One region of the Sedimentitalea todarodis genome, then DNA from elsewhere that is predicted to be linked to it. Evidence: riboswitches for the same ligand, from Rfam matches in the RefSeq annotation. Region 1 holds a riboswitch; the other holds the start of a gene.
What was found. A riboswitch is a leader RNA that binds a small molecule or an ion and turns the genes downstream of it on or off. The one in region 1 is predicted to bind glycine.
Positions count from the first base shown of each region.

Region 1 (14,547 bases):
CGGCTGTAACAGAGTCGTAGTCCTCGCCTCCGAGCTCCGGCGCACGGGTTATGACCCTGCGCACGAGCCGGATGGCCGGCTTGGCGGCCGCGATACCGGAAAGAACACTGTCCTTGCCCACAGCGGATGGCCCGACGATCACGATGAGGCGCCAGTTGCTCATGCGGCTTGCTCTGGTGTGGACTGCCGGGCACCAAACTCACGCCAACGAACACAGGCTCGTGCTGCGACGTCAGGTCGAGACAATGCCATTGTGTTGCGGATTTTCAGGGCGCTGATGGTGCGGGTGCCGCTGGTCAAGGTTTCGACATTGACGATGAATGTCGCCCAGCGGTCAGGATGTACGGGTGTGCCGTTGGGCCGGGGTCCGCTCTGATCGAAAAGACCCGGCAGACACCCGTTGATCGCTTTGACCGTCAGGGCCATCCGGCATTCGCGCTCGGCCTCTTCCATATCGACAACTTTTCTGAATACTATACAACTAGACATATCATAACAGATTCGACGATTTTGGACAGCGGAGTTTTCGAGAGTTTGGTTGAACATGACCGTCCACGCACACCTGTCTGGCGCGCGATTGCCAGTGCCTTGCTGGGCGATATTACCGAGGGCCGCTATGGGCCGGGTGACAAGCTGCCGACCGAAGCCACGCTGGCGGCGCGTTTCGGGGTCAACCGCCACACGGTGCGCCACGCTCTTTCAGACCTGGTAAAGGCCGGGTTTGTCCGGACGCGACGCGGTTCCGGTGCATTCGTGGCGGCGGCACCGGCCACTTATCCGATCGGGCAGCGGGTCCGCTTTCACGAAAACCTTCTGGCGGCAGGGCGAATTCCACGCAAACGTGTCCTTCAGATCGAAATACGCGCGGGCACGATGGGCGAGGCGGATGCGCTTAGAATTGTCGCCGGGAAAAATGTCTGCGCCTACCACGGTCTGTCGCTTGCCGATGGATTGCCTGTGGCGGTGTTTGAGAGCGTGTTTCCGCTGGAGCGTCTCGAGGGGATCGACGGCGCGCTTGGCGAGACAAGCAGCGTGACCGATGCGCTGCGCCGGGTTGGCATCCTGGACTACACGCGTGCCGCCACGCGGCTGACCGCTGTGCTGGCCGATGCCACGCAAGCCCTGCATCTTCAGGTGAGGGAGGGCGACCCGCTGCTGCGTACAACCAGCGTGAACATCGATGGCGCGGGGGTTCCGGTCGAATATGGCAGGACGTGGTTTTCCGGTGACCGGGTCACGCTGACCTTCGAGGCGTAGTGGTGCCGGCACCGATGCGCCGCGCAGATGTTGTATCGATCAATAAACGCTTCGGCCGATAAGCTGCGCAAGTCTTGCGGGGCAGGGCGCAGAGGGTCTTGTGAGCAATCCATCCATCCATGCAAGTGCGATCGGGCCTGCGGCAATCTCTGTCGGTTGGCATGGGCGCCAAGGCCTGCCAGTGCACGGAGGCGATGATCGCGCTAACGCGTTTTCCATCTGGTTCAATGGGCGATTTGGTCCCATTGCCCTTGACGATAGACCAACGCATAAGGTCTGCACCACAGCAGATGAGGAAAGACCCATGATTGGACGCCTGAACCATGTCGCCATTGCCGTACCGGATCTGGAGGCCGCGTCATCGCAATATGCCAACGCCCTTGGTGCCAAAGTCGGCGCGCCGCAGGACGAACCCGACCACGGGGTGACCGTGGTGTTTATCGAACTGCCCAATACCAAGATCGAACTTTTGTATCCGCTGGGTGACGACAGCCCGATTCAGGGATTTCTCGACAAGAACCCATCAGGCGGTATTCACCATGTGTGCTATGAAGTCGACGACATCCTGGCGGCGCGCGATCATCTGAAATCGACAGGCGCACGGGTGTTGGGCGACGGAAACCCCAAGATCGGGGCCCATGGCAAGCCCGTCCTGTTCCTGCACCCCAAGGATTTCAACGGGTGTCTTGTCGAACTGGAACAGGTCTGAGTCGCGACTTACCAAAAGCACGGAGCCCTGCATGGCCATCACATCAGCAATTGTTCTATTTGCGGTCATCTGGTTCATGACGTTCTTCATCGCCTTGCCGATCCGTGTGCGGACTCAGGGTGATGAAGGCAAGATCGAACCGGGAACTCATGCAGGGGCACCCGAAGTCCATAATTTGAAGAGAAAGGCGTTGATCAGCACGGCGGTTGCGCTGGTGATCTGGGCGATCGTGGTAACGATCATCTTGTCCGGGGTGATCAGCGTGCGTGATCTGGACTGGTTTAACAGGATGGGGCCGGAAGGCTAGGCTGGCCCGCGGTTTCAGCGTTCAATCGGAAGAATGTTGTGAAGGCGGTGATAAGGTGCCGATTCGACACTCTTGCCGACATCCGGCACAGCCTCGGCCTGACGGGCACGGAAACTCATGTACGAGGCCGCACCCAAGCCGATCAGGCCGACGCAAACGCTGGTTCCGAGTATAAGACTGTCCAAACCAAGGGTCTCGAACATCACGGTTCTCCTTCTCTGAATCCAATATAGTCGATTCTGGTGAAAATTCCACCTTCGATGCATTCGAAAGCGACTACAGTTCGCATTGAATCAACCGCATCTGCCGGGAACGAGCCATAATCTAACGTAATTTCAGGGCTTCCAGCGCATACCGCAGCAGGTGTTCGGTTTCTTCACGTTCCCGGCAAAGCCCGGCTTGTCCGCGTCGCAGCCGCAGCCTGCCGAGTGCAACCGCAATGCCTCCGATGGTCGGCACGGCCAGCGCGGCAATCGCCGCTTCGCCGGCGAGGGCGCCGGCAATCGTTGCGCCCGCTGCGGCCAACAGCGCTCCGGCACTCAGCCGCTGTGTCCAAACTCCGACCACTTCGTCGAGATCCCGCAACCCGCTTTCCCGCTCGCGCAACCGGGCGATCCGTCTGCCGAGCAAATCGGTGATCACGAGCGTAAGTTCGTCATGATTGACCTGTTGGAGCGCCGAGACAAGCGAGATGCGCTCGGCCGGGTCAAGACAGACGGAATCGACCAGATCGTCGACTTCGTCATGTTCAACGGGCTCCTCCATCGAAAGAGCGCGCGCGAATGCGATCAGCGCAGTGGCAGGGCGGCGTTTCTTGGGAGGCGTCTGGGGCATGCGGCCATCCTCGCCAACGAACGCGATCTCGGCAACCGGATTTTGGGCCAGGCGAACAACTTGTTTCGTCATGCCGGAGCCGCAGGCACCCTTGCCCTCTCGATGCGCCCACCCGATGCGCAATCGCCTCCCCACGCAGGGGCTTGCCCGAATTTCGCAGGGGCGCTACCGTATACCAGTGCATGCGGGAGAACCGGTCGAATCGTCCGGTGCCGAAGGAGCAACCGCCCCGGAAACTCTCAGGCAAAAGGGACCGTCTGCATTTGAAGCTCTGGAGAGAGGCGCACCGCGTCCGCCGAAGGGATAGCGATCTCAGGCGAAAGGACAGAGGGGGCATCGTGCCGCGCGATACCGCGCGATTTTGGGGTGCCGGGATGATTTTAGAAAATCGCATCGGCCTGTGACAGGAGCAGGTATGACCGATCTGAAAAGAACACCATTGCACGCGCTGCATGTAGAATTGGGCGCGAGGATGGTTGGCTTTACCGGCTATGACATGCCGGTCCAGTTTCCCGACGGAATCATGGCCGAGCATAGCTGGACACGCAGCAATGCCGGGCTTTTCGATGTGAGCCATATGGGGCAGGTGATCCTGTCCGGCGCGCCGATTGTGGATATTGCCGCTGCCTTCGAGACGCTCGTCCCGATGGATGTGGCCGGTCTGGGCGAGGGACGACAGCGCTATGGCCTGTTTCTGAACGACAGCGGGGGCATTCTTGACGACCTCATGTTCGCGAACCGGGGTGACCATCTTTATGTGGTGGTCAATGCCGCTTGCAAAGCCGCCGACATCGCCCGCATGAAAGCGGCACTGGAGCCGGGCATCACCGTGACCGAGGTGACGGATCGGGCACTTCTGGCGTTGCAGGGGCCGCAGGCGGAAACCGTGCTGGCCGGTCTCAATGCAAGCGTGATCGACATGGCGTTTATGGATGTCGCAACCGTGGCTCTGGACGGCGTGGAATGTTGGGTGTCGCGGTCGGGATATACCGGTGAAGACGGATATGAGATTTCGGTGCCCGACCGTCATGCCGAAGCGCTGGCGCGCTTGCTGTTGTCACAAGATGCCGTGGCCCCCATCGGGCTGGGCGCGCGCGACTCTCTGAGGCTCGAGGCCGGGCTCTGCCTCTATGGTCACGACATTGATGAATCCACCCTGCCTGCCGAGGCAGGTCTGAACTGGGCGATCCAGAAGGCGCGCCGCGCGGGCGGAGCGCGCGAGGGCGGCTTTCCCGGTGCCGATGCGGTCCTGGCGCAAATGGCAGCGGGGCCAGCCCGCAAGCGGGTCGGGCTGCGGCCCGAAGGCCGGGCGCCGATGCGCGAAGGTGTTGCGCTGTTCGCCGGGGCAGAAGGTGGCGATCAGGTCGGCACGATTACCTCGGGCGGCTTTGGCCCGACAGTCGGTGGGCCGGTTGCGATGGGCTATCTCCCGACCGAGCTCGCCGCGCCCGACACCACGGTTTTCGGCGAGCTGCGCGGCAAGCGCCTGCCGCTCACAGTCGCAAAGCTGCCGTTCGTGGCAGCCAATTTCAAGCGTTAGTCCAAGAGGGAAATCCGGACATGAAATTTACTGAAGAACATGAATGGCTGCTGGAAGAAGGTGAACTGATCGTGATCGGGATCACCGAGCACGCGGCGGAACAACTGGGCGACGTGGTGTTCGTGGAGCTGCCCGAGGCAGGCACCGAGGTGACCAAGGACGACGAGATCGTGGTGATCGAAAGCGTCAAGGCGGCCAGCGACATTCTCGCGCCGCTGGATGGCGAGATCGTCGAGGTGAACGCGGCCCTTGCAGACAATCCGGGACTGGTGAACGAGGATGCGCAGGGCGCGGCTTGGTTCATCAAGCTCAAACCGTCTGATACCGGCCCGATGGCGGATTACATGGACGAGGCGGGCTACAAGGACTTCATCGCCTAGAGCCAGCGCCAGAGGCGGCTGCGTCTGGCGCAAACATTCTGACAAGAAGAATGACAGGGGGGCGCCACGTGATGCGGCCCCGCCATTACCGGAGACACGCGATGCCTTTTGAGCCGACCGACTATCTGCCATATGACTTTGCCAATCGCCGTCACATCGGCCCGTCACCCGAAGAGATGGACCAGATGCTGGCGACGGTGGGGGCCGCAAGCATCGAGGCGCTGATTGATGATACGGTGCCTGCCGGGATCCGGCAGAAAGAGAAACTGGATTTCGGTCGTGCCAAATCCGAACGGGAACTGCTGCACCACATGCGGCTCACGGCGGCCAAGAACAAGGTTCTGACGAGCCTGATCGGGCAAGGCTACTACGGAACCGTGACGCCCCCCGCGATCCAACGCAACATTCTTGAGAATCCGGCGTGGTATACCGCCTATACGCCCTATCAGCCCGAGATCAGCCAGGGACGGCTGGAAGCGTTGCTGAACTACCAGACCATGATCAGCGATCTGACGGGACTTGAGATCGCCAACGCCTCGCTGCTGGATGAGGCCACTGCCTGTGCCGAGGCGATGACGATGGCGCAACGGCTCGCCAAGTCCAGGCAGAAGGCGTTTTTCGTCGACCGCGATTGCCACCCGCAGAACATCGCCGTGATCCAGACCCGCGCCGCGCCGCTGGGGATCGAAGTGATCGTGGGCAACCCTGACAAGCTTGAGGCCGACAAGGTCTTTGGCGCGCTGTTTCAATACCCCGGCACCTACGGGCATGTGCGCGATTTCACGGAACAGATTGCGGCGCTTCATGAAAGCAATGCGATTGCGGTCATGTCCGCCGACCCATTGGCGCTGACCCTGCTCAAGGAGCCGGGCGCGATGGGTGCGGATATCGCGGTGGGAAGCACCCAGCGTTTTGGCATTCCGCTGGGCTATGGTGGGCCCCATGCCGCCTATATGGCGACAAAGGCCGAGTATGCCCGCGCCATGCCGGGACGTCTGGTCGGGGTCAGTGTCGACAGCCATGGAAACCGCGCCTATCGCCTGTCGCTGCAAACCCGCGAACAGCATATCCGCCGCGAAAAGGCGACCAGCAATGTCTGTACCGCGCAGGCGCTGCTGGCAGTCATGGCGTCGATGTACGCCGTGTTTCATGGTCCCAAGGGGCTCAAGGCCATCGCGCAACGGATTCACCGCAAGACGGTGCGGCTCGCCAAGGGATTGGAAGAAGCCGGGTTCAAGGTCGATCCACAGTCGTTCTTTGACACGATCACGGTTGACGTGGGACCGTTGCAGGCCGCTGTTCTGAAATCGGCGGTAGACGAGAACATCAACCTGCGCCGCGTCGGTGAACACCGGGTCGGGATCAGCCTTGATGAATGCACCCGCCCCGAGAATGTCGAGGCGGTCTGGCGCGCCTTTGGTATCATCCGGACCGATGACAAGTTCGACCCGGAATACCGGGTGCCTTCGCAATTGCACCGCACGAGCGACTATCTGACCCATCCGATCTTTCACATGAACCGCGCCGAAACCGAGATGATGCGCTACATGCGTCGCCTCGCGGACCGTGATCTCGCGCTCGACCGGGCAATGATCCCGTTGGGCAGCTGCACGATGAAGCTGAATGCCGCCGCCGAGATGATGCCCGTCAGCTGGCGCGAATTCTCCCGGTTGCACCCGTTCTGCCCGCCAGATCAGGCCCTTGGGTATCACGAACTGATCACCGATCTGTCCGACAAGCTGTGCCAGATCACCGGTTATGACGGCTTGTCGATGCAGCCGAATTCCGGTGCACAGGGCGAATATGCGGGCCTTTTGACCATCGCGGCCTATCACCGGGCCAACGGCGAAGGGCACCGCAACATCTGTCTGATTCCGATGAGCGCGCATGGCACCAACCCCGCCAGCGCCAACATGGTCGGCTGGAAGGTCGTGCCGGTCAAATCGGCGGCGAACGGCGATATCGATCTGGAGGACTTCCGGGCCAAGGCAGAAAAACACGCTGCCGATCTGGCGGGCTGCATGGTGACATATCCCTCGACCCACGGGGTGTTCGAGGAAACCGTCACAGAGGTCTGCAAGATCGTGCATGATCATGGCGGTCAGGTCTATATCGACGGGGCCAACATGAATGCCATGGTCGGTCTCAGCCGGCCGGGAGATCTGGGCGGTGATGTCAGTCACCTGAACCTGCACAAGACATTCTGCATCCCGCATGGCGGCGGCGGACCCGGCATGGGACCGATCGGGGTCAAGGCGCATCTTGAACCGCATCTGCCCGGCCATCCGGCGACCGGCGGACAGGAGGGGCCTGTTTCGGCGGCGCCCTTTGGATCGCCGTCTATCCTGCCGATCAGCTGGGCCTATTGTCTGCTGATGGGCGGCGACGGGCTGACCCAGGCGACACGGGTGGCGATCCTGAACGCCAACTACATCGCCACGCGGCTTGAAGGCGCCTATGACGTGCTCTATCGGGGCAAGACCGGTCGCGTGGCGCATGAATGTATCCTTGACACGCGCCCCTATGCCGACAGTGCAGGTATCACTGTAGATGACATCGCCAAGCGGTTGATAGACAATGGTTTTCATGCTCCGACGATGAGCTGGCCTGTCGCCGGAACCCTGATGATCGAGCCGACCGAAAGCGAAACCAAGGCCGAGCTGGACCGGTTCTGCGACGCGATGCTGGCGATCCGCGAAGAGATCCGCGAGATCGAAGAAGGCCGGATCGACAAGGAGAACAACCCGCTCAAGAACGCGCCGCACACGATGGAGGACCTGGTGAAAGACTGGGATCGCCCTTATTCGCGCGAACAGGGCTGTTTCCCGCCGGGTGCGTTCCGGGTCGACAAATACTGGCCACCGGTGAACCGCGTCGACAATGTCTATGGCGACCGCCACCTTGTCTGCACCTGCCCGCCGATGGACGAGTACGCGGAAGCCGCTGAATAGGAGTGACGACAGGTTCATTCATCAGCTGATCATCGGATCCGCTCTCTCTTCATCTTTGTGCAAGTACTCCGGGGAGTGTGAGGGGCAGAGCCCCTCACCCCTTCCATGGCTCCGCAGAGATGCCATTGGATGAATCGTCCAGCCGTGCAGGGTAACCCGGCAAGTCTCTGAAACGATGTCGCTCCGTTCGTCATTTGCGGTGAAACTCAGGCGAACGGGTCTTCCGGATAGCGCACCGCCGCCAGATACAATCCCTGCGGCGGGCAGACGGGCCCGCAAGCCGCGCGATCACGGGTGGCCAGAGCCCTGCCCACATCGTCAGGAGTCCACGCTCCGGCCCCGACGCGTTCCAGCGTGCCGACAAAGCTGCGCACCTGATTGTGCAGGAACGATCGCGCGCGGACGTGAAATTGTACCTCGCGTCCAAAAAAGCTCTCGACGTCCTCGATGCGCAATTCATCCAGCGTCTTGAACGGGCTTGCCGCCTGACAGATCGTGCTGCGGAAGGTGGTAAAGTCATGTCGTCCGATCAACTGATCGGCTGCGGCCTGCATTGCCCCGACATCCAGCGCATGTTTGACCTGCCAGACCTGCCCGGCCTCATGCGTCGCCGGAGCGCGCCGCATCATGAGGCGAAACAGATACCGGCGTTCGACGGCTGAAAAGCGTGCGTGCCAGTCGTTCGAAACCTGTGCGCAGGCGACGATCGCCACCGGTGCGGGCTTGAGATGATAGTTCAGCGCTTCGGACAGGCGAAACGGATCCCAGTCGCGCGACAGGTCGCAATGGGCCACCTGACCAAGCGCGTGCACGCCGGCATCGGTCCGTCCGGCGGCAGCGATCGTGTGCTCGCGCGGCTCCAGCCGGGCCAGGGCGGTCTCAATCGCGCCCTGCACCGACGTCTGCTCCTTTTGCCTTTGCCATCCGGCAAAGGGCGCACCTTGGTATTCGACTTTGAGAGCGTAACGTGGCATGGCGCGCTGCTACCCTGCAGCGCGCGAAACGGCAAGACTGGTAACACCTGCCTCCGCCCCCTATCTTGGGGCAAAGACGTGGGGCAGGGTACAGGTTTGGTCATTTCATCCATAGCCGACGGTCTGGTGCGCAGCATCGAAACCGTGGGCGACACAATCAGCGAAACACTGTTTGAACCGGTGATCCGACTGGGCGTGACCGGTTTGGCCCGGTCCGGCAAGACCGTGTTCATCACCTCGCTTGTCGCCAACCTGATGGATCGGGGCCGAATGCCGGGGCTGGCCGCCGCACAAGAGGGGCGGATCGAAGCCGCCTTTCTGCAACCGCAGCCAGACGATACCGTGCCCCGATTTGACTATGAAACCCATCTGGGCGCGCTGACCGCAAAAGACCCGCACTGGCCCGACAGCACCCGCGCGATCAGCGAGTTGCGCCTGTCCTTGCGAGTGCGCCCCACCGGCCTTCTGGCGGGACTGCAGGGGCCGCGGACAATCCATCTGGATATCGTCGATTATCCCGGCGAATGGTTGCTGGATCTGGCTCTGCTCGACAAGACCTATGCGCAATGGTCCGAGGAAACGCTTCAGCGGCTGCAAGGTCGTCCCTCCGCAGCAGAATATCGCGCCAGCCTGGCCGAGGTGGATCAGAACGCACCGCTCGAAGAACCCGTGGCGCAGAAACTGGCGCGCGCGTTTACCGACTATCTGCAGGCTGCGCGGATCGCGGGGTTCTATGATTGCACGCCGGGGCGTTTCTTGCTGCCGGGTGATCTGGCCGGGTCACCGGTTCTGACTTTTGCGCCCCTGCCCGCAGAAGGCAGCGCCCCGCGCCGTTCGCTGGCACGCGAGATGGAACGGCGGTTCGAGTCCTACAAGTCCGAAGTGGTAAAGCCGTTCTTTCGTGACCATTTCGCTCGGATTGACCGGCAGGTGGTTTTGGTCGACGCGCTTGGCGCGATCCACAAGGGGCCGCAGGCGGTCGAGGACATGCGCGGCGCCATGGCCGATATCCTGGGCGCGTTCCGCCCCGGCAGAAACGCGTTTCTGACCAGGTTGTTGCTCGGGCGACGGGTCGAGAAAATCCTGTTTGCCGCAACCAAGGCCGACCACCTGCACCACCTGCAACACGCCCGCCTGACCGCGATCATGGAAGCGCTGACCCGCGAGGCGCGGGACCGCGCGCAATTCGCCGGGGCCGACACTGTCGCGATGTCCATCGCCGCCTTGCGGGCCACCACCGAAGAGGTCCGTGCACATGCCGGGCGCGATCTGAGCTGTGTCCGCGGGCGTTTGCTGGACACCGGCAAGGCAGCAGCGTTCTATCCCGGTGAACTGCCAAAGGACCCGGCGCAATTGCTTGGCCCGGCACGGGCCGGGGCCGAGGGCTGGCTGGATGCGGACTACCAGGTGATGTCCTTTGCGCCTGCGCCGCTCGACCTGCGGCCCGGCGACGGCCCTCCGCACATCCGGCTTGACCGTGTCGCCCAGTTTCTGATCGGTGACCGGCTGTGACGGTCGTATTGCGTGCAGCGACGCCACTGGATGCAGGGGCAACCGGGAACATTCTCTGGCAATCGTTGCGAAGAGCTCCGAATGCAGAGGTCTTTTCGGCAGCAGAGGCCATCGGCTACTGTGGTGTGATGATAGAGCGAAACTGGGTCACGGTTGCCATGTCGGGGACCGGTGTGCAGGGTTTTCTGGCACGGGACGGACAGGAAATCTGTGCGCTCTATACCGCCGCGACCGCGCGCGGGCAGGCAATTGGACGTCGACTCGTCGAGAAGGCCAAATGCGAGGTATCGCGCCTGCATCTGCAAACATCCGGTGCAAACACCCGTGCGCGGCGGTTTTACGCGCGGGCGGGGTTCGTGCCCGTCCCGCCCGCACATCGCGCCCGGCCTGATGCAACACAGCCCGCCTGGACCTATGTCTGGCAAAAGGAGATCGCCGCATGACACATGGGCCCGTTCTGATTGATCTGGAAGACCGCGAGCCGCCGGTATCGGTTGTCGACGCGCCACCGGTGCCGGATATGCCTGCGCCGGACGGGCAGGCCATGCAGATGGCGGCGCGACTGGCGGCGCGGCGACCCTCGCGGCTGGCGCGGTGGTTCTGGGGGCTGGCCAGCGCGGTGATCGGCGCGATGATTTCGGTGGCAGCCTGGGATTTCGTGACAGGCTTGCTGGCGCGCGCGCCGGTGCTGGGCTGGATCGTCACAGGGCTGATTGCTGCGATGCTCCTGGTGCTGCTGGTGATTGCGCTGCGCGAGATGGCGGCGATTGCCCGATTGGGCCGCATCGACACGCTGCACCGTGCTGCCGACGCGGCGCTGGCAGAACGTGATCTGAGCCAGGCGCGCGTGGTCACCAGGCGATTGCTCGCCTTTTACGCCGGGCGGGATGACACCCAGTGGGGCCGACAAAAGCTGACCGAACGGATGGATGAGCAATTCGATGCCTCGGGCCTTCTGAACCTTGCCGAAACAGAGCTTCTGGCCCCGCTGGATGCCGCTGCCAGCCGTGAAGTCGAAGCTGCTGCGCGGCAGGTGGCTACGGTGACCGCGCTGGTGCCGCTGGCGCTGGCCGATGTGATAACCGCGCTCGCCGCAAATCTGCGGATGATCCGGCGCGTGGCCGAGATCTATGGCGGGCGCTCGGGTCTGATCGGAAGCTGGCGGCTGACACGGGCGGTGTTCACGCATCTTGTTGCCACCGGGGCCGTGGCTGTGGGCGATGATCTGCTGGAACCGATTCTCGGCGGCTCGATCCTGTCCAAGCTGTCGCGTCGCTTTGGCGAAGGGCTGGTGAACGGTGCCCTGTCTGCCCGGGTCGGAGTCGCCGCGATGGAGGTCTGCCGCCCGCTGCCGTTCACCCCAGGGCGCCGGCCCTCTGTACGCGGCATCATCAAGAACGCACTTGGCGGCCTGTTCCGCGCGAAAGACGGCTGAAATCGCGCGAAACATTTCTTTTGTTGACGTAGGGTAATCTTGCAGCGCTATGATGGCCTATCACCGCGAGGAGGCGTGCAATGTCGGAAGCGTCCGAAGTTGCCGAACACTACTCCAGCAGATCGCTGCTGGACCGGATCGAGGCAGCACTGGCCAAGGCTGGCGCAAAGCGGCCTCTGGATCTTGAAACCCTTGCGCTGTTTGATGAATTCCATATTGGCGGCCGGCAGGCGACCGAGCATCTGCTCAAGCGCCTCGATATCTCGGCGGGAAACCGGGTATTGGATCTGGGCTGTGGTCTGGGTGGGCCGGCGCGATACGTCTCCAAGGTCAGCACCGCGCGGGTGACGGGGCTTGATCTGACCGAAGATTTTGTCACGGCAGGCAATGCGCTCACCGGTCAGGCATTGATGGTGGACCTTGTCGATTTGCGGCAGGGCAGCATTCTGGACATGCCGTTTGACGATGATCAGTTCGATGTTGCGTACATGATCCATGTCGGGATGAACATTGCCGACAAGGCCGCGTTGGCCGCCGAAGTGGCACGGGTATTGAAGCCGGGCAGCCTGTTCGGAATTTACGATGTCATGGCAGTGGACGAACCGGAACTGACCTTTCCCGTTCCATGGGCAAGCGGGCCAGAACAAAATGCCCTGAGCGCGCCACAGGTCTATCGGGATGCATTGACCGGGGCGGGATTCAGAGTGCTGTCGGAGACCGACCGGACCGAGTTTGCTAGGGCGTTCTTTGCCCGCCTGTCGGACCAGCAAAGCAGGGCCGCATCGCCGCCGGTCCTTGGTCTGCATCTGGTCATGGGGCCGGACACAGCCACCAAGATCCGCAATATGGTAGCGGCGCTTCACGGACATCAGATCGCGCCTGTCGAGATGATCGCGCGCGTCGGTTTCTGAACAGGCGGATTGATCTGAGACAAGGCACAGGGCCGAGGGGCCGGGCACGCTGTCGGCAACAACGACAGGAGCCATAGCCATGCCGGATCACGGGCACAGCCAGCAAGAGATCGCCAGACGCATCGGGTCGCCACCGGGGCGGGGCGTGCTGCGCGATCTGGTCTACGGCGCGATTGACGGCTCTGTCACCACCTTTGCGATCGTCGCCGGTGTCGCGGGGGCGGGGCTGTCGCCCTTTGTCATCGTGGCGCTCGGCATCGCAAACGTGCTGGCCGACGGTTTTTCGATGGCGGCGGGCAACTACTCGGGCACCAAGGCAGAGCGTGACAACATTCGTCGTGTCCGCGCCATCGAGGAGCGCCATATCAAACGATACCCCGACGGAGAACGGCGCGAGGTGCGTGAAATCCTGTTGCGGATGGGGCTGAACGGAGCCGTTCTAGAAGACGCGACACAGGCGATCACGGCAGATAGAGAAAGCTGGATCGACCTCATGGTGCAGGGCGAGTACGGACTTGGTGGTGTCGATCCGCACCCCATGCGTGCCGCAATGGCGACGTTCATGGCCTTTCTTGCCGCCGGTTTCATCCCGCTCTTGCCGTTCATGCTGGGGCTGGAGAGAGCATTTGAATTGTCAGCTATGATGACGATGGCGGTGTTCTTTGCCATCGGCGCGTTCAAGAGCCGATGGTCGCTTGCGCCCTGGTGGTGGTCCGCCCTGGAAACTCTCCTGATCGGCGGCGTGGCGGCTGCGATCGCCTATGCGGTCGGCACGCTGTTTCATGCCTGACTGTCAGGTGATTATTCGTCATACATCCGGTTCTCGTCGTTCTTGAGAACCCGGATCTCCATTTCCTCCAGTGAAATCTCATGTGTGGCATGGGCAACCAGCGCCTGGGCGTAAGTTGGCAAATCCTTGGAGGCATCCTGGGTCTCGGGCGACCACAGGCGCGATCGCAAAACGGCTTTGCCGCAGTGAAAAAACGCCTCCTCCACGCGCACGACCACAGCGAAATCCGGCACCCGGCCCTTGATCGCCATCGTCTCGCGCAACTCTGCGTCGCGCACGATCTGCGCGCTGCCGTTCACGCGGATCACCTCGTTGCGGTTGGGCACAAGGAACATCAACCCGACCCGCCCTGTTTTAAGAATGTTCAGAAATCCGTCAAAGCGATGGTTTCCGGGCCTGTCCGGAATGGCGAGGGTCTTTTCATCGACAATCCGGACAAACCCCGCCGGGTCGCCTTTGGGGGAAACATCCACGTTGCCCGCGGCATCAAAGGTCGCCATCACCAGAAAGCTTGATCGTTCGATCCAGGCCCGGCAAAGCGGATCAATGTGATCGATGATCTTTGTCTTTTGCGAGTCGTATTCGCCTTTGATGACCGCCCTGATTTCCTCTTCACGCGTCACGATATCCTTGGGTTGGTACATGGCCATCTCCTGTTCCGCGCGTTCGACGGGTAATCTGGCACCCCGGTACCCGTGGCAGAGTGTAGCATATTTGCGGGCTTCCGTCTGTCGTGGCACAAACATTGACAGGTTCAAGGGCAGGGCGATCCGTCGGTGGTGCGCTGCGAGAGGCTCTGGACCATCCCCGCAGCCCGCCCTATAAGCCGGGCCATGATGCGGACTGATCGGATCATTATTCGAATTATGTCCCCGGCGCTCTGACCATGAGACGCCGGGCAAAGGTGTTTGAGTGCTCACACCGACCGCTTGCAACTTTTCCGCCAT
Region 1 covers NZ_JASMWN010000001.1:202,645-217,191, forward strand. Annotated here, with positions in the region: gene phnN (phosphonate metabolism protein/1,5-bisphosphokinase (PRPP-forming) PhnN) at 1-163, opposite strand, end outside; gene QO231_RS00965 (hypothetical protein) at 160-546, opposite strand; gene phnF (phosphonate metabolism transcriptional regulator PhnF) at 535-1,257, shown strand; gene mce (methylmalonyl-CoA epimerase) at 1,562-1,966, shown strand; gene QO231_RS00980 (DUF1467 family protein) at 1,998-2,273, shown strand; gene QO231_RS00985 (hypothetical protein) at 2,288-2,476, opposite strand; gene QO231_RS00990 (hypothetical protein) at 2,598-3,179, opposite strand; glycine riboswitch at 3,283-3,373, shown strand; gene gcvT (glycine cleavage system aminomethyltransferase GcvT) at 3,523-4,647, shown strand; gene gcvH (glycine cleavage system protein GcvH) at 4,668-5,027, shown strand; gene gcvP (aminomethyl-transferring glycine dehydrogenase) at 5,129-7,978, shown strand; gene truA (tRNA pseudouridine(38-40) synthase TruA) at 8,185-8,952, opposite strand; gene QO231_RS01015 (YcjX family GTP-binding protein) at 9,049-10,464, shown strand; gene QO231_RS01020 (GNAT family N-acetyltransferase) at 10,461-10,907, shown strand; gene QO231_RS01025 (YcjF family protein) at 10,904-11,899, shown strand; gene QO231_RS01030 (class I SAM-dependent methyltransferase) at 11,980-12,810, shown strand; gene QO231_RS01035 (VIT1/CCC1 transporter family protein) at 12,890-13,600, shown strand; gene QO231_RS01040 (pyridoxamine 5'-phosphate oxidase family protein) at 13,612-14,244, opposite strand.

Region 2 (14,547 bases), on a different contig from region 1:
CTCGCCGCTGTCACCCCGCGCCGTTACTTCTGTACCCAATGCCATGTCGTGCAGCATGATGCGCGCCCGCTGGTGGAAAATTCGTTTGCGGATGTCGACAGTGTCCTTGACTATGTGAAGTCACAGCAGGACGAGGCAAACTGATGTGGCGCTTTGTCAAACGGGTCTGGTGGATTGCCCGTCGCCCCAGCACCTTCTTTTCACTGGGCTTTCTGACCATCGGTGGTTTTATCATGGGGATCGTTTTCTGGGGCGGGTTCAACACCGCGCTGGAAATCACCAACACGGAAACCTTCTGCACCAGTTGCCATGAAATGCGGGACAACGTGTTTCAGGAACTGAAGCCGACCATCCACTATTCAAACCGGTCAGGGGTGCGCGCCTCGTGTCCGGATTGCCACGTGCCGCATGAATGGACGCATAAGATTGCCCGCAAAATGCAGGCCAGCAAGGAAGTCTGGGGCAAGATTTTCGGCACAATCAACACCCGTGAAAAGTTCCTCGAGAAACGTCTCGATCTGGCGCGCCACGAATGGGCGCGACTGGAGGCGAACGACTCGCTGGAATGCCGCAACTGCCATTCCGCGATTTCGATGGATATCACCCGTCAGAGCAAGCGCGCCGCCGAGGCGCACGAGCGGTTTCTCTTCACCGGGGAAAAGACCTGCATCGATTGCCACAAGGGCATTGCGCATCACCTGCCTGACATGGGCGAAGCCGAGCAGGACCATGCCAGCCTGTTGCCGGGGTTGGATGCGACCGCGACATCCGAGATTGAAACCTACCTTGGGTCCGGGACTCGCTGACAGAGTGAACGGAGCCAAACCGGCGAATGGCAGCCCTCCGCCGTGTTATGCGGGGCGGAGGGCTGTGCATTCCGGATGATCAGGCTGCGAGCGCCGGTTGCAGGCGCGGCAGGGCAGCCCCGGTTGATCCATGCGCTTCTGCGACCGTTGCGGCCACGATGCGGGCGGTTGCGGCAGACAGCGTCCAGCCAAGGTGACCATGCCCGGTGTTGTAGAATACACCCGGTGCCTGCCCGGCGCCGACGCGGGGTAGCATTGATGGCATCATCGGTCGCAGGCCCGCCCAGGGCGTGACATTTTCGGTCGAAATACCGGGGAAGTGACGCTCGCACCATTCGGTCAGCGGCCGGATTCGATCGGCTCGAATGTCACGATTGTCGCCATTGAACTCGGCGGTTCCGGCAATGCGGAAACGGTTGGCACCAAAACGGCTGGCCACGATCTTGGAACGATCATCCAGCAAACTGATCCAGGGCGCGGCGGCCTGGCTTTCGGCGTCGTCAAGGTTCACCGTGACTGAATACCCCTTGACCGGGTAGATGTTGACGCGATCTCCGAGCTGACGGGCAAAGCCACGGCTCTTGATCCCGGCGCTGACGACAACCGCATCAAAAACCTCGTCGCGGCCTGCTTCGGTCACGCGCACGGTGCCGTTCTCTGCCGACAGGTCTTCGACCTGCGCTCCATAGCGCAGCGTGGCGCCGCGACGGGCACAGGCGCGGGACAGGCCGATGGTGAATTTGTGGATGTCACCGGAACTGTCGCTATCGGTCAGGAAACCGCCGACAAAGTTGCCGTGCAACGCCGGTTCGATATCGCGGATTTCATCGGGGGCGAGCTCGCGGCGCACGAGGCCACCTTCGGCCAGCAATGCGTTGACCTTGCGGGCATGTGCCATGTCGGTTGCGCGATCATAGAAATGCAGGATGCCCCGGCGCTCGAGATCAAAATCGATGCCTTCGCGGTCGGCCATTTCAAACAGCACGGCGCGCGCAGCAATGGCCAGCCGGACAGTTTCAACGGTGTTCTGCTTGTACCGCGGGATATTTGACAGGAACTCTGCCATCCAGCGCATCTTGTGCAGGGTGGGGGCGGGGTTTACCAGCAATGGCGCATCGGCCTGCAGCATCCATTTGAGGCCCTTCAGAACGATGCCCCACTGGGTCCAGACCTCGGCATTGGAGGCGGAGAGCTGGCCTCCATTGGCAAAGCTGGTTTCCATCGCCGCATAGCGGTGGCGGTCAAAAACAGTCACGTCAAAACCGCGATCCAGCAGTTCATAGGCGGTGGTCAGGCCGGTCACACCGGCACCGATAACGGCAACTTTGGTCATGGACATGCTCCTTGCACGTGCGGCATATGCCGCGTGCCCCCTCCGTGCATGGAACCTGAGAGCTTCACCCGAATTATGGGCTTTCTCCTACGGTGGGCCTTGCGAGCCGCTTTCCGGAGTGTTTCAGCCATACCGGTCCTTGGACCTGAGAGTTTCCGGGGCGGTTGCTCCTTCGGCGGCGGTGTAACCCGCCTTCTCCCGGCATAGCCTTCACTATGAAGCGGCGTCTAGGGCATCGGATTGATTCGCGCAACTGATTTGAGTGGGGACTTCAAAGCTGTTCGCAGATGCCATCGGTTCGTTTCAAGATGCAAGGCCCGGCGCGGATCAGGGATTGAGCGGAGGCAGGCTCGAGTGGGTGGAACTCGCGCGCCGCGTGGTCCGTATCCGCGCCCGCGCCTTGCGATACAGCGCACCGACCTGCCGCCAATGATCTGGTGCATCTTGCTGTTCCCCGACGCCAAATCGAGCGGCCCCAACCTTGGCAAGCGCGCTGTTCAGGTCAGCCAAGTTGTCTGATGCATCGGCCGGCGCGAATGCTTTCCAATTGTTCAGGGCCACCATCACTGCGAAAAGATCCTGCTGTGCAATCGCGGCAACAACCGCGTGATGGGCATGGTGCTCGGAGTTGCGCCAGTTGTCGTGCTGCGCGTCCATCCACTGGGCAATCGTGGGCAGTAACCATTTGAAAACACCCCAACCGATGGCGAGGGCCAAAGACGCGAGACCAAGCCATTTGGCGATGTCTGCGGGCTCGGGCGGTTTCGGCGGGGCGCCCGTCACCGTCAGCAAGATTTCAGGGACCGACGCGGTTTCGATCTTTCCGGTCTCCAGATTGAACCAGTCAATCGCGACTTCGGGAAGGGCAATTGTGCCATCTGTCTGTGCCACATAAGTGGTCGTTTCGATGCGGGTCCCGGACAACGTGCCTCGGTCTTCGCTTTCCGTGACAACCGGGTCCTTTGGATAGGGCCGCAAGGCCGTTGCATCGCTCTCTTTGGCAAGTTGCGGGATCAGAACCGGCGTGGTCCCTTCGATGTGCGCGCTCAATGTCCGAGTGATCGCATCCCCCACTGCCAGTTCGCTTTCACCGTCGATCGTCTGTTCAAGCTCGAATCCCTTGGCCAGAACGGGCGGAGACAAGTGTTCGGCGACTTTCGGCAAGCTGGCCTCAAACCCGATATCCGGGAGCGGTGTGGAGTAGCTGATCGGGTCGGTTGTGTCGGGATCTGCATAGGTGATCGCCACTTCACCCGCCGGCAATTGGTATTCGCCGGCGGCCAGCGGATACAACCGATAGGCGCGCTGCACGCCCGACCATGTCTCACCGTCGATCCTTTCACTTATCGGGTTTGTGGCCCGTTCCGGCAGCCGCACCATCAATGACGGAACCTCGAGTGTCGGGAAATCCGGTGAATTCGGCATCCAAGTCGGTACAAGCACCTTGATACGCAGGACCAGTGGCTGGCCGACGACAACCGTGTCGGTCTCCAGTTCGAAACCGATCTGAGGCTCCTGTGCCGATGCCAGACCCCCTGCGAAACAGGCAAGGACAAGAGAAAATGCAAACCGCGGGATCATAGCGCGGCCTCGCTGTTCTCCAGAATGAACCGGCTGCGCAGGAAATCCCCCATGTCGGTGTCGATGCTGTCGATCCACTGTTGCGCAGTCTGTGGGGCGGCGTCTTCGGTCGGGGCCTCGATCTGGGTGTCGGCACCGCGCTGCGATTCATTGTCAAAGACAACTTCGTCCGCACCGATGCCGCTCTCTTCTCCGGTGTCCGATTGTTCCTGCGCGGTCTCTACGTATTCGACGATGGCCCAGGCAATGTCGCGATTGTTCTCGGCCGCTGGAAAATCCGGTTGCCGTTCCAGCGCCGTTTCGAACGCCCGCGCGCCGGGGCGGTATTGCCGGTTCCGAATACGCGACAGCCCTTCTGCAAAGGCCGCATCCGCAGTGCTGATCCCGGCAAAGGTCTCGGCGGCGTCGGCGTATTGACCGGCACGCATCTGTGCGTATCCACGCCACATCGGGTCCGCAAACAGGTCTGCCGCCCGGGCGTAGTCCTTGTTTTCATAGGCCAGCCGACCCTGCTGATCCGGGGTCAGGAACCAATCCTTCCATCCTTCGGCCTGTCCTGCCGTAGGTACATGCAGCCCGAACACCAGCAGGATCACAGCACTCCACCGCATGGTCCAGCCGCGGCGGAACCACAACAGCGCCAGCAGTGCGGCGGGCCAGAGCAACCACGCGCCGCGATCCTCCCATTTCAGCCTGTCATCAGCCAGCAACGCAGCCTTGTGGGCCGACCGCAGGCTGCGTTCGATCAGGGCTATGTCACTGTCATCGGCGCTGAAGGGAACGACGGTGACGTCGCTCAGCCGGTCAAGCTGTGACGGAATTTGACCATCCGGCAAGGTCACCAGCATGACGATCGGTGGCAGTGGTGCGTCGCCTGATGCCTCAAACGCCGCGATATCCGCCGGGTTCAGGTCGTCCAACACAAAGAGAATGGCGCCTGGTGTCTCTGTGGTTTCGTTCATCTCCACCGCGAGCGCCAATGCGGCTGCCGGATCGTCTCCGGCCACCGGCATAACGGCCGGATTCAGCCCCTGCAGCAACGGGCGCAGGATGTTCGGGTCCTCGGTCGGAGGGGAAACCCTGTGTGCACTGCCGGCATAGGCGATCAGCGCGGTTCGAGCGCCGGCGCGTTCGTTGATCAGGTCGAGGATCTTGAACCGGGCGCGCTCCAACCGGGACGGCGCAAGATCCGCCGTTTCCATCGACTCGGTGACCTTGAGGGCGACGACAAGCGGCGCGGTCTCTGACACCAGCGGGTTGGGGATGCGGCTCCAACTGGGTCCAGCGGCTGCGAGCGCCAGAAGCGCAAGGCCCGTCGCCACCCCGTCAATGGGATAGACCCGGCGCGAGCCCGCGTCACCAACCTTCAGGGCATCGGCCAGATGGGGGGCAATTTCGGCGGCCTCGAAATCGCGGGTAACCCTGCGGGGTCGCGCAAGATACCAGAGTGCGGCGATGGCCGGAAGACTTAGCAGCCAAAGCGGCCGCAGGAAATGGAAGGCCTCCAGTGTCTCGATCATGTTGTCCTCCGCCGTGCCTGGATGGTCAGGAATGACAAGGTACACAGGCCGATCAACAGCCCCGCACCTGCGGCGATCCACGAGAGGTTTTCGGTTGGTCGATAGCTGGTGCTCTTGGTGATGCGAGGGGTCATCTCGTCGATCTGCGCATAAATCTGGCCCAGAGCTTCGGCGTCGTTGGCAAAGAAGAACGCTCCGCCCGTGCGTGCGGCGATATTTTCAAGGGCACCCAGATCCACCTTGTCTTCGCCCGAGGCCACGGGATCGCCGACCCCGATGGTCTGAATGACGACGCCGCGATCCGCTGCGATCGTGGCGGCATTGATCGGGGTCATGCGGCTGCTGGTATCGGCGCCATCGCTCAGCAGGATGATCAACCGCTCGTCCACATCGCTGGCCTCGAACGTGCGTACCGCCAGACCGATTGCATCGCCGATTGCCGTGTTGGGACCGGCCATGCCGACTTGTGTCTGATCCAGGAAACCATCCAGGCTCTGCAAGTCTTCAGTAAACGGCGCCTGCACAAAGGCCTTGCTGCCAAACACGATCAGCGCCATCCGGTCGCTGTCACGCGCGGCGATGAAATCCTTCATTACCGATATCACGGCCGCGAGGCGCTGTTGCCGTGCGCCGCCTTCTCCGACAAAGTCGCGTTCGTCCATCGACCCGGAAATATCCAGCGCCAAAACGATGTCGCGCGCCGATTGTTCAATGACGATCGGCTCTCCCAATCGCTCGGGTTGGGCGAGGCCCAGCATGATCAGTGCCCAGATGGCCATGGCGGCACCCATCTGAAGCTTGCTGCGACGTAGCACCGTTGCGCCGACGGATGGCGTTTCTTCCGCCGCTTCGGTCAACATGCGAAAGAACGGCACGCGGATTGCGGCGACCTGTTCCTTGTGCGGCGGCATGAAACGCCAGATCAGCCAGGGCGCGGGCAGCAGCAGCAGCAGCCATGGATTCGCAAGCGTAATCATGTGCGCTGCCCTCGCCGCGCTGTGCTGTGGCCCGAGATCCAGTGCCGTGCAAGTTCTGCGAGTCCAGGTGTCGGGACGACGCTCGTATAGGGCGCATTCGCGAGGACACGGCCGGGACCGTTGGAAAATCCATCCCCGGGCAGGGTCCGGTCCAGATACGCAAGCCAGTGTTCTCCTGTCAGTGCGGCAACCTCCTCTCGCGGGTACGCCGTCAGGGCCGTACGTCGGATGATCTGAGCGATGCGGGCAGGGTCATCGCCAGCCTCGGACAACGCATCCAGTGCGGCCCGGCGGTAGGCATTTGCGCGACGATGGCGAAGAAATTCTCGGATCAACAGTAACAAGGCAACTACCAACCCAATGCCCAGCCAGACCCAGCCCACGGTCTGTGGCATCAGCGAGATCGGCAGAGGCTCGGGTGCCGGTTCCAGCCGGTCGAGCAATTGTACCAAGTTCAGCCCGTCCAGATCGCCGTTCATCTGGTGCGCCTTGTCTGGCCGAGCAGGTGCGAGAGTTGCTCCAGAGCCGGTCGTGCCGTTGTCAGTGGCAGGAAGGGCAGCCCGTATTTGCGCGACCAGTGGTCAAGCTTGGCCAACCGCCCGCGTGTAACGGTTTCGATCCGTTCGCGCACCTTGCCATCGGCTCCGTTGATCTCGGCCTGCAGTTCGCCATCGGAAATGGCAACGCGAAACCCTTCGGGCAATGCGTCGGCCAGCGGGTCGGATACACAGAAGAGCAGCACATCGTTATGCTGTGCCAGTGACCTGAGCAGCCGCTCGGTCTGAACGTCAATGGTGTCAAAATCAGAGAAAACCAGCACCAGGTAATCGGTCTTGGCAATCCGGCCCGCCGCCTTGAGGGCCGCGTTCAACGATCCGGGTTCCGGCACGGCACGGGTCGCGTGAAGCCGTGTGTTGGCATCGGCGACCGAGGCCAGGAACCGGTTCACTGCGGCGGGCGCGCGCACCGGGCGATGTTCGGCAATTGCGTCGTCACCGAACACCAACCCGCCGACGCGATCCCCCTGCGCCAGCAGCCGATGTGCCGCCAATGCGGCGGCCTCGGCGGCAATCACCGATTTCATGTAGACGCGGCTGCCAAAAAACATCGACATCCGCTGATCCACCAGCAGCAGGGCCGGGCGGTCGCGTTCCTCGGTATAGACCCGGACATGGGGCTCGCCGGTGCGCGCCGTCACCTTCCAGTCGATGGTGCGGATGTCGTCGCCGGCAAAGTAATTCCGCAATTCTTCGAAATTCAGCCCCCGCCCGCGCAGCTTGGATGCATGGCGACCGTTCAGAACCGACTGTGCCGGTTGCCGGGGCAGCAGGCTCAGCCGTCGCGCCGGACCCGCCAGCCGCAACAACTGGCGCAGATCCACATGCACGCGCGGGTCGTGCTGGCTTGCCATTGTCTGGGCGCTCTTGGTCATGATCCCTCTCGCGCCGCGCCTAGGGCAGTGCGACCAGCTTGATGATCTCGTCTGTTATGTCGTCGGTGACCTTGCCGTCTCCCTGCGCTTCATAGCTGAGGGCAATACGGTGGCGGAAAACGTCATGCGCGATCGCCCGCACGTCCTGCGGGTCGACATAGTCGCGCCCGGCCATCCAGGCGTGGGTGCGGCTGCATTTATCAAGTGCCAGAGATGCCCGGGGGCTGGCTCCGACTTCGATCCAGTTGCCCAGATCTTCGCTGAGCCTTGCTGGCGTCCGCGTGGCATAGACCAGATCGGCCATATAGCGGTCCATTGCGTCCGACACGTGGATTTGCCCGATCTCGGCGCGGGCATCGAATACCGCTTGCTGTGCAATCTCTTTCGGGGTCTCCTTGGCATCCGGCGCCGGCGCATGCGCGGCCTGTTCCTCGCCGCGCACGAGCCGGATCACGTCGACTTCGTCTTCGACCGGCGGATATGTGATGTTCACATGCATCAGGAACCGGTCCATCTGTGCCTCGGGCAGCGGATAAGTGCCTTCCTGCTCGATCGGGTTCTGAGTCGCCATCACGATGAACAGCGGCTCCATCTTGTGGGTGGTACCGGCAACAGTCACCTGCCGCTCTTCCATTGCTTCCAGCAGCGCGGCCTGCACTTTTGCAGGGGCGCGGTTGATTTCGTCGGCGAGCACGATGTTGGCAAAAATAGGACCGGGATCGAAACGGAATTCGGCCTTGCCCGCACCCTGCAGATAGACCTCGGTTCCGGTGACGTCGGATGGCAGCAAATCGGGTGTAAACTGAATGCGGCTGAACCTTGCATCCAGATTTTTGGCCATGGCTTTGATAGCGCGGGTCTTGGCGAGGCCAGGCAAGCCTTCAACCAGCAGGTTGCCGTTGGCAAGAAGCCCGATGATCAGCCGGTCGATCACATCAGTTTGCCCGATGATGGACTGTCCCATGCGGGCTTTCAGATCGAAAATCTGATCATGTGCTGTCATCCGTGATCTCCGGAGTTTTCTTTTATAAACAATTATCTGTACGTTGATATGACTGTAGTGCGTGAAGTGGTCAAGCAATCCTAGCGTGTCTGCTCCCGATGCGTAAGGGGGTGCACAGACCATCGGGCCCGCCGCCGCCTAGTCGAAACTCACAAACGACTTGGCGACATCGCGGTCATACCGCCCGCTCGCGGTCAGGAGTTGCCTTGTATAGTCTTGTTTCGGCGTGCCAGAGCGCAGTTGTTCTGTCGTCAACACCTCGGCAAAGCGCCCCCGGTTCATCACGGCGACGCGCTCGCACATATGGGCGACGACGGCGAGATCGTGACTGACCATGAGATAGGTCAGCCCGCGTTCGCGTTGAATACGTTTCAGCAGGTTCAGGATTTCGGCCTGTACCGACACGTCCAGCGCCGAGGTCGGCTCATCCAGCAACAGTATCTCGGGTTCAAGGATCAGGGCGCGCGCGATCGCAATCCGCTGCCGCTGTCCGCCCGAAATTTGATAGGGATAGCGAAACCGCATCTCTATCCCTAGACCCACATCCTCCAGCGCCGTGAGAACCCGCGCCTCACGCCGGTCCATCCGATGAATTTCCAGAGGTTCCATCAGGATATCATTGATCGTGTGCCGGGGGTGCAGCGATCCGTAGGGGTCCTGAAACACCATCTGCATGCGTCGGGTGGTCTTTCGGTCGCGGCGATGCTCAAGTTCGGCACCGGCGATCTTTATCGAGCCTGTCCAGTCCTGCGTCAGCCGAGAGATCGCGCGAAGGACGGTTGATTTGCCCGAGCCGGATTCACCAACCAAACCAAAGGATTCTCCCGCCTCGATGCGAAACGATACGTCCTGCACCGCGCGCAATTCGGATCGACCCTGCCCAAATGTCACGTTGAGTTCGCTGACGTCAATCACCTGCTGTCACCCATGCCGGATCACGCTGCAACACCGGCAGCATATCCTGTGGCTCGTCCAGTTCCGGTACGCAGTTGAGCAGACCGCGCGTATAGGGGTGCTTTGCTTCGTTCAGACGACCGGCTTCAATCACTTCCATGACCCGACCGGCATACATGACCAGCACCCGGTCACAGAACGACGCGACAAGGTTCAGGTCGTGGCTAATCAGGATCAGCCCCATACCCCGTTCGCGCACCATGTCATCGAGCAGCGCCAGCACTTGCATCTGTACCGTCACATCCAGCGCCGAGGTTGGCTCATCCGCAATGATGATGTCCGGGTTCGGGATGAGCATCATCGCGATCATCACCCGCTGCCCCATACCGCCCGATACCTGATGCGGATACATCTGATACACTTTTTCCGGTTCTCGGATCTGCACGGTTTTCAGCATCTGCAAGGCCTGCGCCCGCGCCTCGCGCCTGCTGGCCGAGGAATGCACCAGAAACGCTTCGGCGATCTGGTCGCCGACCCTCAGCACCGGGTTCAGGGAGTAGCGCGGGTCCTGCATGATCATCGAAATCCGCGCCCCGCGAATACCACGCATCTTGCGTTCCGAAGCAGTCATCAGGTCAATTCCGTCAAACTCCATCTTGTCGGCCGATACGCGCCCGTTGCCCGCCGACAGGCGCAGCAGGGCGCGACCGGTCTGTGACTTGCCCGAGCCCGACTCCCCCACGATGCCCAGCCGTTCGCGACCGAGATCAAACGACACCCCGCGCACGGCCTTGACCGGCCCCCTGTGGGTTTCAAACGTGACCCGCAGGTCCTTGACGGAGAGCAGCGGCGTCATGTGTCGGTGTTCTTCGGATCAAGGGCGTCGCGCAGGCCGTCACCCAACAGGCAAAAGCCGAGGCTGACCACGAAGATCGCGATGCCGGGCACCGTCGGCACCCACCATTGATCCAGCAGCAACTGCCGCCCGGTCGAGATCATCGCACCCCATTCCGGCAGCGGCGGCTGTGCGCCTAGCCCCAGAAAGCCAAGCCCCGCCGCCGTCAGGATGATCCCCGCCATGTCCAGCGTCAGCCGCACGATGACCGACGACAGACAGATCGGCACCACGTGGCGGCGCAGAATGCGAAAGGTGGATGCGCCCTGTGCCTGTGCGGCAAGGATGAACTCCGCATTTCGGATGGTCAGAACCTCGGCCCGCGCAATTCTTGCATAGGGCGACCATGTGGTCAGGGCGATGGCGAGCACCGCGTTCTCCAGCCCCGGACCCAGGGCCGCCACCAGTGCAAGGGCGAGGATCAGGCGCGGGAACGCCAGAAAGATATCGGTGATGCGCATCAGCACATTGTCGACCCATCCGCCGAGATAGCCAGCGATCGTGCCAATCGCCAATCCGATCGGCACGACGATGACCGAGACAAGCCCGACGATATACAGCGTGATGCGCGAGCCCCAGATGATCCGGTCATAGATGTCGCGGCCCAGTTGATCGGTGCCCAGCCAATGTTCGGCGCTGAACGGTTGCAGCCGGTTCGCAAGATCGGGTTCCAACCCGTTGGTCGCGGTCAATACCGGCGCAAAGATCGCCATCAGGATCAGGCCAAGAATAATCACTAGACCCGTCATCGCGATCGGGTTTGACCGAAACGCCAGCCAGCTCAGATAGCTGCGCTGACAGCGGGCCTGAAATTTCGATTGCGGGGCAGGGGACATGAGCCATGCACGCAGCCCGCCGTTGGCCTTCGGTGCGTTGCTGTCACTCATGACCGTGCCCTTGGATCGACCAGTTTATAAAGCAGGTCCGACAGCATGTTGATTCCGACAAAGCAGGTGCCGACGACAACTGTTCCGCCAAGGACCGCGTTCATGTCGGCGTTGAACAGCGATGTGGTGATATACTGGCCGATACCGGGCCAAGAAAACACCGTTTCGGTCAGAACCGAACCTTCCAGCAGCGACGCATAGGTCAGCCCGATGATCGTGATGAGCTGCACCAACACATTGCGAAAGGCATGGCGCCAGATCACCGCCGGTTCGCTGACACCTTTGACGCGGGCGGTCAGGATGTATTCCTGATTGAGCTGGTCCAGCATGAAACTGCGCGTCATCCGTGCGATATAGGCGAGTGCGAATGCGCCAAGGATCGAGGCGGGCAGGATCAGGTGCGAGATTGCATTCCGGAAGATGTCCCATTCTCCGGCAAGGGCGGCGTCGATCAGGATGAATCCGGTTTGCGTCTCGACGATTCCGTCAAGATAGACATCCAGTCGCCCGGGCCCCGCGACCCAGCCAAGATTGCCGTAAAAGATCAACAGGGCGACCATGCCCAGCCAGAACACCGGAACGGAATAGCCGATAAGGCCCAGCACCCTGACTGCGTGGTCGATGAACTTTCCCTGATTGACCGCGGCCCAGACGCCCATCGGCACACCGATCAGCACTCCCATCAGGGTTGCGATGGTGGCCAGTTCCAGCGTTGCGGGAAAGAACCGCTTGATGTCCTCCAGCACCGGCTGCGAGGTCATGATCGAGGTGCCCAGATCGCCATGGGCCAGTTCGTTCAGATAGCGACCGTATTGTTCGTAGATCGGGCGATCCAGGCCCATTTCCAGATAGACCCGGTCATAGGCTTCCTGCGGGGCGCGATCGCCGATGATGGCCAGAACCGGGTCAGTTGGCATCACCCGTCCGATGGTAAATGTGATCGCGGTCAAACCGATGAAGGTCAGAACCAACGTCAACAGCACATTCGCGACGGCCTTCAACGGGCGCTGCAGCGACAGAGATGAGCCTGTCGCTGCAGCTGTGCTTGTTTCGGTCAAATCACCGGCCTATTTGGTGATATTGCGATAGAAGATGAGATCGAATGTCGCTCCCGAGACATAGCCCTCGACCTCTTTGCGCAGCACCGCCTGTTCGGTCTGCTGGAACATGATCGCATAGGGCGAATTGCTCTGAAGGCCCTTCTGGATCTCCTGATACAGCGCTTCGCGTTTGCCCAGATCCGGCTCGTTCCGGGCCTCGACGACCATCGCGTTCATGTTGTCATCCGCCCAGGCATTGCGCCAGGCCAGAACGCCGGTCAGCTTGGCCTCGGGCCGGTTGTCCGGGTTATGTGCAAAGGCATCAAGATTGGAATGCGGATCGACATAATCGGGCGACCATTGTGCCAGGATCAGCTGATGCTTCTGCGCGCGGTACATCGGCCACAGCGTCTTGCCTTCGGCTGTGGTGATGGTGGCCTTGATCCCGGCCTGCGCCAGGGTTGCCTGCACCGACTGGGCAATATCAGGGTATGGAGAGTCCGTCAGCGTGTCGATCGCAACTTCGAACCCGTCCGGATAGCCCGCTTCGGCCAGCAACGCCTTGGCCTTGTCTACATCAAGGCTGAACGGGGTTTCGTCGTATGACCCCCAGAGACCTGACGGCCACGCCGCCTGATGCACCTGAAACTGACCCTGAAGGAAGCTGTTGGCCATGCCTTCGTAGTCGACAAGATAGCGCAGCGCCTCGACAACCTTGGGACTGCCAAGGATCGGATCACTGGAATTGGCCGCCATGTAAATCAGCGCGCCCTTGGGATCGGCCTGCACTTTGAGGTCCGCATTGGTCGAAATGCCCTCGATCTGATCCGGTGTCAGGTTGCGGGCGAGATCGATATCCCCTTTTTCGATCAGGAGCCGTTGTGCCGATGGCTCCGGCACGTGGCGGATGATCACGCGTTTCACACCCGGTGCACCGTGGCGATAGTTCGGGTTGGCTTCCAGAGTCACCAGTTCATTGGCCTTCCACGCCTTGAGCACAAAGGCTCCGGACCCGGCGCTGTTGGTTTTCAGCCAGCCATAGCCCAAGTCGCCATCGACCTCATGGGCCATGACCTCTTTCATGTCGACGACCGATGCGATGCCCGCTGACAGTGCATTCAGCACCAGCGCCGGCGAAAACTCCTCGGTGATGGTGATCTTGGCCTTGTCACCATCGACCACCACCAGCTCATCGACGTTTTCCGGCGTCCAGCCGAACTGTGAAAAGATGAAGGAGGGCGTCTTGCCCAGCTTGATCACCCGGCGAAGGCTGTAGACCACATCCTCTGCGGTCACCGGATTGCCGGAATGAAAGGTCATATCGGGGCGGATGGTGAAGGTGATGGTCTTGCCATCCTCCGATATGTCCCAGCTTTCGGCGACGCCGCCGACCAGGGTCTTGAGATCTTCGGCTTCGAACATCATCACGCGGTCATAGATGTTGGCAATCACTTCGCCGCCGGAAAACTCGAACACCTCCGCCGGGTCGAGCGTGATGATATCGGCGAAATCCTTGGCCATCACGAATGTGTCTTTGGGCGGTGCAGCCTGTGCTGACAGGCTTAGCATTGCCGATACAAGCATGGCCAACGGCCAGGCAATCAGTTGCCTTAACATGGTCTTCATCCTATTAACTCCCTGTTTTTGTGCCTGTTCTGTAGATACCGACGGCATGTCGATCCGTGCCGGATGCCGAGTCGATCTGTCAGGCCTGCGCCTACCGTTGAGGATTCAGAGCCAGTCGTCAATAATGACGTCATTGTTTCCATCATGCGGAAACCTGTCGTTTTCGTTTGAACTGCCATGCGCGCCAAATTCACTCAGGAGCCTTTGATGACCGAACTCGTTCCCGTCTTTGATGGACATAACGATACTCTGCTGAAGCTCGAAATCGCCGCTCGACTGGGCAGACCCCTGACCTTTGCGCAGGCCAATGCGACGCTGGATATCGATCTGCCCGCTGCCCGGAAGGGTGGATTTGCAGGGGGCTTTTTTGCGATGTTCACGCCGTCGCGCCTGGATCGATTCGGCGTGGACTTTGATTATGATGATCCCAGCAACTTTGATCCGATCAGCCAGTCCGAGGCGTTGAATTTCACGTTGGCGATGTTCGCGCGGATGAGGCGACTTGAGCGCGAATTGCCCGAGGACCTGGCAATCTGTGAGCACGCGGCGGATG
Region 2 covers NZ_JASMWN010000010.1:5,217-19,763, forward strand. Annotated here, with positions in the region: gene QO231_RS13070 (nitrate reductase cytochrome c-type subunit) at 1-144, shown strand, start outside; gene QO231_RS13075 (cytochrome c3 family protein) at 144-806, shown strand; gene QO231_RS13080 (D-amino acid dehydrogenase) at 886-2,139, opposite strand; glycine riboswitch at 2,263-2,350, opposite strand; gene QO231_RS13085 (hypothetical protein) at 2,467-3,720, opposite strand; gene QO231_RS13090 (VWA domain-containing protein) at 3,717-5,240, opposite strand; gene QO231_RS13095 (VWA domain-containing protein) at 5,237-6,217, opposite strand; gene QO231_RS13100 (DUF4381 domain-containing protein) at 6,214-6,696, opposite strand; gene QO231_RS13105 (DUF58 domain-containing protein) at 6,693-7,649, opposite strand; gene QO231_RS13110 (AAA family ATPase) at 7,669-8,652, opposite strand; gene QO231_RS13115 (ABC transporter ATP-binding protein) at 8,791-9,567, opposite strand; gene QO231_RS13120 (ABC transporter ATP-binding protein) at 9,560-10,402, opposite strand; gene nikC (nickel transporter permease) at 10,399-11,328, opposite strand; gene QO231_RS13130 (ABC transporter permease) at 11,325-12,386, opposite strand; gene QO231_RS13135 (ABC transporter substrate-binding protein) at 12,396-13,985, opposite strand; gene QO231_RS13140 (dipeptidase) at 14,202-14,547, shown strand, end outside.
Region 2: another riboswitch for glycine. It lies ahead of QO231_RS13080 (D-amino acid dehydrogenase); the one in region 1 lies ahead of gcvT (glycine cleavage system aminomethyltransferase GcvT).